3 regions of the Blautia sp. BCRC 81119 genome follow, and region 3 is predicted to be linked to each of the others. Evidence: riboswitches for the same ligand, from Rfam matches in the RefSeq annotation. Region 3 holds a riboswitch; each other region holds the start of a gene.
The links. A riboswitch is a leader RNA that binds a small molecule or an ion and turns the genes downstream of it on or off. The one in region 3 is predicted to bind cobalamin.
Positions count from the first base shown of each region.

Region 1: another riboswitch for cobalamin. It lies ahead of DMI82_RS17175 (cysteine-rich small domain-containing protein); the one in region 3 lies ahead of DMI82_RS07010 (ABC transporter substrate-binding protein).
Region 2: another riboswitch for cobalamin. It lies ahead of DMI82_RS11375 (sirohydrochlorin cobaltochelatase); the one in region 3 lies ahead of DMI82_RS07010 (ABC transporter substrate-binding protein).

Region 1 is NZ_QJHD01000033.1:45,470-47,739, reverse strand. Features, by position in the region: gene DMI82_RS17180 (C40 family peptidase) at 1-693, shown strand, start outside; cobalamin riboswitch at 925-1,094, shown strand; gene DMI82_RS17175 (cysteine-rich small domain-containing protein) at 1,362-1,649, shown strand; gene DMI82_RS17170 (phosphatase) at 1,757-2,270, opposite strand, start outside.
Region 2 is NZ_QJHD01000017.1:100,182-102,451, forward strand. Features, by position in the region: gene DMI82_RS11370 (NAD(P)/FAD-dependent oxidoreductase) at 1-313, shown strand, start outside; cobalamin riboswitch at 702-876, shown strand; gene DMI82_RS11375 (sirohydrochlorin cobaltochelatase) at 1,039-2,270, shown strand, end outside.
Region 3 is NZ_QJHD01000009.1:4,689-6,958, reverse strand. Features, by position in the region: gene pcrA (DNA helicase PcrA) at 1-325, shown strand, start outside; cobalamin riboswitch at 424-719, shown strand; gene DMI82_RS07010 (ABC transporter substrate-binding protein) at 823-1,917, shown strand; gene DMI82_RS07005 (FecCD family ABC transporter permease) at 1,932-2,270, shown strand, end outside.

The DNA of each region.
Region 1 (2,270 bases), on a different contig from region 3:
GCTGAAGCAGCAGCGAGAGCACAGGCTGAGGCAGAAGAGGAAGCAAGACGCCAGGCAGAGCAGGAAGCACAGCAGGATGAGGCAGACGAGAGCGAAGACGGACAGTACGATGAGGACGGCGACGTGATCGAGAATGCAGATGAGGATACTGCAGAAGATGACACCGAGGATGTGGATGAAGATGCAGACAATGGTGAGAATGATGATGCGTCCGAGGATACTGAGAATACAGAGGATAATGCAGACGCAGATTACGATAACAGCACAGACGCATCTGAAGAAAGTGCAGAGGACACATCTAATGCAGAGGATACATCTTCAGACAGTGACAGTTCTTCTTACAGCAGTGGTTCCGGATCTTCTGTTGTGAATTATGCTACACAGTTTGTGGGAAATCCTTACGTATGGGGCGGAACAAGCCTTACCAATGGTGCAGACTGCTCCGGATTTGTACAAAGTGTCTATGCGAACTTCGGAGTCAGCCTTCCGAGAACCTCCTATGAGCAGCAGAATGCAGGTACAGAAGTATCCTACGCAGATGCACAGCCGGGAGATCTGATCTGCTATGGCGGACACGTGGCTATTTACATGGGTAATGGCCAGATCGTTCATGCATCGAACTCTCAGGACGGGATCAAGATCAGCAATGATGCTACATACAGAACAATTGTATCTGTAAGACGTCTTGTATAATAAGAACGTACAACAGAAAATAAAAATACAGCAGCCCGACAGTAGTTTGTCGGGCTGTTTTTGACGTCGGAAAAAATATTGAAAACCCATGGAACGGATTGAACAGCAATAAAATATGCTCAAAAATGTATAAATATTGAAAACAGTATTGACATATAATTAACAGGATGTTATTATAATGTCAGTATAATTCCATATTGAACATAGCAAGTGCTGAGGATAGCTGACAGTTATATATTGATTATCAGAAGTCCACAGAAAAGGGAATCAGGTGTGAAACCTGAGCGATCCGGTCACTGTAACGGAGGAGCGAATCTCATAGTCCATTGTACGTATGTATGAGAAGGAGAGAGGAGTCATGATCCCGGAGCCAGGAAACCTGCTTGTTATGGCGAGGTTAAACTTCCGTGTAAAGTGTAACAACCATTTCAGGGACTCCGCACCCCTGGGACGTTGTCTACTTTTTTACGAGAGTAGGCATTTTTTTATGGAATGCGCCTGTTCATATGAATTATACATGATTAAATGGCAGGCGATACTACTCCGGATACATTCGTTCCCTCCGCGCACTCATGAACGGATTATATTTCTACCCCGGGGTGGCATCGCTACCTCTTTTTTATAGGAAAAAATTATGTGTGGTTATGTCAGGAGAGGAGAAAAGAGCCATGGAGAAACCATACTGGGAAGGCAAAGAATACTCTTACTTCAGCCACAAAAACTGTGAGTATTTTCCGTGCCATAAAGGAGCAGATCCGGAGAACTTCAATTGTCTGTTCTGCTATTGTCCTTTATATGCACTGGGAGATAAATGTGGTGGTAATTTCCGCTTTACGGAAAGCGGGATTAAAGACTGCACCGAATGCAAGCTTCCTCACAGAAGAGAAAATTTCGGATATGTTACAGGTAAATATAGCGAGCTTGCGGAAATTGTACGGAAGCAGCGGGAAAAATAAAAAACAGGCCAGTTCAGATACAGGAAAATGTATATTCCTGTGTTTGAACTGGCCTGTTTTGTTTGGAGTGGACAATATCTGTTATCTGTCGGAAAAGATACAGAAGATCATTCTCTGGTTTGGAGAAAAACCTTGAGTCTGGGAATCTGGTTGTTGAGGATCAGCTGTTCCGGAAACATGGCCTGATGAACAAACTCAGCAGCACAGGTAAAATCTCCGATATGCTCCGGGCCATGGCTGTCACTGGAAAGAAGCAGCGGCAGATCATATTTGCGGCAGCATCGAAGGATCTCGAAACAGTTTTCTCTTGTGTCGCCACGATAGCCATAAGGTGCAAGAGAAGCTTCGTTGATCTCAAAGATCGTGCCGGTTTCCCTGGCAGCCCTTGCAAGCGCATCATAATTAACCGGGTAATGAGTGTTATCACTATGTCCGAGGATCTTTACACAGGGGTTTTTCATTACATTGATAAAAGCTTCTGTGTTTTCGGCTCTGGTACCGCAGCGGTAATTCCAGGCATGCATGCTGGCAATGGCGTAATCAAGTTTACATAATGATTCCTGATCTAAATCTACCGTTCCGCTGCGGTCAAGGATATTCAGTTCAATTCCGTAGAGTAAT
Region 2 (2,270 bases), on a different contig from region 3:
AACACCTACACTTTCTGCGACACCGGGAGATTTAAGTCTTGTTATGCCGAAACGTATCCTGGATGGCATCATTGAGATGATCTATGCTCTGGATAAGATCGCACCGGGAACCGCAGATGATGATACTTTGCTTTATGGCGTTGAGGTTAAATTCTACAACATGGAGGTCGAGATCGACGAAAATCTGGAAACCTGCCACAAGGGTCTCTTTGTTATCGGAGACTGCAGCGGCGTGACCCATTCTCTGTCCCATGCATCTGCCAGCGGAATCTACGTAGCCAGATACCTGGAGCAGGAGTATTTTAACAGATAAACTGCAGAGCAGTTTATCTGTTATGAGCAAGTAGCAAAGCGGATTGCGAATATCCGCTTGACTAGATAAACTGCAAAGCAGTTTATCTGTTATGAGCAAGTAGCGAAGCGGATTGCGAATATCTGATGTAAGACAGTCCTTTTCTGATATCAGGGTGATGACAGAAAGGGGCTGTTTTTTATGCAGGATATGCATGAATATTGGAGAAAGCATTCTGATAATAACTGACAGATACAGGGAGAAAACCGGTTACTGTTCACTGGTAATATTTCGCGAGGTGTTTTTTGTGAGCGAAGATCACAGAAAACCGTGAATCGTCTGACATCAATCTTGACAAATTTATGAGTTTGTGGTAAAAGTTAGATAACCAGGTAAAAGAAAATATGTGCAAATGTTATAATGATAAGGTTGCATCCAGTCGGATGTGCAAAAGAGAATCCGGTGAGAATCCGGAACGATACCGTCACTGTGAAAGGGGAGCTGCTTTTATAACCACTGGGAGACCGGGAAGGGAAAGCAGCGTGGAACCAAGTCAGGAGAACTGCCTTATTGTGAGATTCAGGGATTCGCGGTTTACGAATCGGTATTCTCCATAACAATACAGAACTTCTTTTTATGTATTTGTATTGCGCAGAGAATCATGTGTGAGCAGGCGGCCGCAGAGAGCTGCTGCTTTTTTGTACATATCAGTATTCTGGAAATACATGAAAAGAGGACAATGAGAAATGAAAAGAAAAACAATGTTAGCTCTGATGCTCGCAGTTTCCATGACATGCTCTATGGGTGCAGCTACAACAGCAATGGCAGCAGAGGATTCTGCTACAGAAGAGAACGCTGAGGCAGCTGATACCACAGAGGCTTCTGATGCAGATCAGGAAGCAGCAGATAATGTAGCAGCTCTGATCGACAAGATCTATGTACAGGAAAGAAACGACACAACAGATGAGGACTGCAAGGCAGCCAAAGAAGCATGGGATGCTCTGACAGATGCTCAGAAAGAACTGGTAGAGGGTGAGAATGCAGATCCGGATTATTTCGGACGTGACACAGGAGATGCTTCCAAGGACGATCCGCGTAACCAGGATGAGATCGGTGAGAATGAACTTCTTGTTGTAAGCTTTGGTACTTCCTTCAATGACAGCCGTGCAGAGGATGTCAAGGGAATCGAGGATGCTCTTGCAGAAGCTTATCCGGACTGGTCTGTAAGAAGAGCATTTACAGCACAGATCATCATCAACCATGTAGAGGCAAGAGATGATGAAGTGATCGATAACATGCAGCAGGCTCTTGACCGTGCAGTAGAGAATGGTGTTAAGAATCTGGTTGTACAGCCTACCCATCTGATGCATGGTGCTGAGTACGATGAGATGACAGAAGCGATCAATGGCTATAAAGATAAATTCGAGTCTGTAGCTATCGCAGAGCCAATGCTCGGTGAGGTTGGAGACGATGCAACTGTGATCAATGATGACAAGAAAGCCGTTGCTCAGGCGATCACAGATACGGCTTGCAAAGAGGCCGGATTTGACAGCATGGATGCAGCAGCTGAGGCTGGCACAGCATTCGTATTCATGGGACATGGAACATCTCATACAGCTAACGTTACATACGATCAGATGCAGACACAGATGGAAAACCTTGGATTGAAGAACGCATTCATCGGTACTGTAGAGGGTAAGCCGGAAGATACAGCCTGCGACAAGGTTATCGAGAAGGTAAAAGAAGCAGGATACAAGAACGTTGTTCTTCGTCCGCTGATGGTTGTTGCCGGAGACCATGCAAATAACGATATGGCCGGTGATGAGGAGGATTCCTGGAAGAGCCAGTTTGTAGCATCCGGAAACTTCGATAAGGTTGACTGCCAGATCGAGGGTCTTGGAAGAATCGAAGCAGTTGAGAAGCTTTATGTAGAGCATACAAAGGCAGCCATCGATTCTCTGGGAAGCACTGAGGAGTC
Region 3 (2,270 bases):
GGTTCCACGGGAACTGGTAGATCTTGGACATACCATTCAGGAGAAAAAGCCCAGGGTAGATGATATCGTATCTCCGAAAAGCGCCTATGCCCAGATGAAAATGAATTTCCAGGCAAAGAGCACCCTGCAGAAAAAAGATTTCACAGTGAAGAAGGCGGACAGCCTGGACTATGGTGAGGGAGACACGGTCCGTCATGTGAAATTCGGAGTCGGTATCGTAAAAAATATCGCAGACGGCGGCAGAGACTACGAAGTGACGGTAGACTTTGACAAAGTCGGCGTGAAAAAAATGTTCGCCGGTTTTGCCAAGCTGAAAAAGATCTGAGAGGGATCTCTCCGGGCAGACTATTTCTGCAAAAAACTGTAAAAATCCGGCCTCAAGGTTGTAATTGGAAAACCGGTATGTTAGAATCAGTATCAGCGTAATTGAATTGCTGTGAAGTGGACAGTATCACCGGCACATATGCTGCCGGATACTGTGAGAGGGAATCGGGTAAAAAGCCTGAGCGGTTGCGGCCACTGTATACAGAAGAAGGGATTTCACATGCCATTGCAGAAACTCATGTGAGAAGGCGAAATCCCGATGTCAGAGAGATTCTGGAGAAAATTCTGATACATCATTCATGATCGGCTAAAAGATGAATGGTGTATCAGTTTTTATTTTGCAGAGTTTTTTCTGAGTCTGTAAGTCAGGAAACCTGCTTGACAGTATGTAAGTGGGAGCTTCCGTACAAAGTGTTCCGTGCAGATTTTATGAAGCCCCATCTTTTCGGTTACCCATAGGCAACAGGAGATAAAACAGGCGAAAAGAGAGGAAATGAAATGAAAAACAAGTATGTATCCACAAGAATCATGGCAATGGTAATGGCAGCGGCAATGACCGTATCAGCAGCTCCGGCTGTTTATGCCGCAGAGAGAGCAGACTCCGAGACCATCAAGGAAGACAACCAGCCGGCAGCAGAAGACAGTACAGAGTCTGCAGACACCGAAGATTCTTCCGCAGAGGCAACCAAGACAGAATATCCTCTGACCATCACAACCTATGATTACGATGGAAACGAAATCGAAACCACTTATGAAAAAGCACCGGAAAAAGTCCTTGCTGTATATCAGGGAAGCATTGAGACTATGCTCGCACTTGGTCTGGAAGACCACCTGGTAGCTACCGCAGGTCTTGATAATGAAGTTCCGGAAGATCTCAAAGAAGCATTCTCAAAAACAAATTATCTTGACGAATTTACCCCATCCCTTGAAACTGTAACAATGCTGGAGCCGGACATGATCTTATCCTGGAGCTCTCTTTTCTCTGATAAGAATCTGGGAAATGTAACAGACTGGATCGACAAAGGCTGCAACACCTACTACAACACCAATACTCGTCCGGACGGCGACAGAACACTGGAAAATGAATTCACAGATATCTTAAATATCGGAAAGATCTTCGATGTACAGGACAAAGCACAGGCTATCGTTGATGATGCAAAAGCAGTGATCGACAAAACTCTTACTGCAACTGCAGATGTAAAAGACAAACCAAGCGTAATGGTATTGGAGCCTCTTGGAGATGACATCACAAACTATGGCGTAAAGAGCCTTGGCGGAGATATGGTAACACAGTTAGGCGCAACTCTTGCAAACCCGGATGCTTCCACCGTTGGAAAAGAGGATATCATCGCAGCCAACCCTGACGTGATCTTTGTGGTTTACATGCCATATGCAGGAGATGATCCGGAAACTGTTAAGAACAGCCAGCTTGCAGTGATCCAGGATGATGAGTCCCTGAAGAGCCTTGACGCAGTAAAGAACGGACGTGTTTACCCGATCATGCTCAGTGAGATGTATGCAAGTGCAACACGTACCCAGGACGGAATCGAAACTTTTGCAAAGGGATTATATCCGGACGTAAATCTTGACTGATCGGAGAAAATGCAGTGAAAGAAACAGCTTCACAGAGAAAAAAAGATAAGGTGCTCAGAACATCCATGTATGTGGCAGTTCTCATCGGACTTGCAGGATTCCTTATTTTTTCCATACTTGCAGCCATCACTTTTGGAAATGCGGATCTGTCACTGAAGGATGTATACAGCGTTATCGCTTATAAATTGTTTCATATAAAAAGTCTGTCCGCCTATGCGGAAGGCGCAGTTCATGATGTTGTGTGGCTGATCCGGCTGCCTAGAGTCCTTCTGGCTCTGGCAGTTGGAATGGCTCTTTCCGTGTGCGGCGTGGTGATGCAGGCTATCGTGCAGAACCCGCTGGCAGACCCGTAT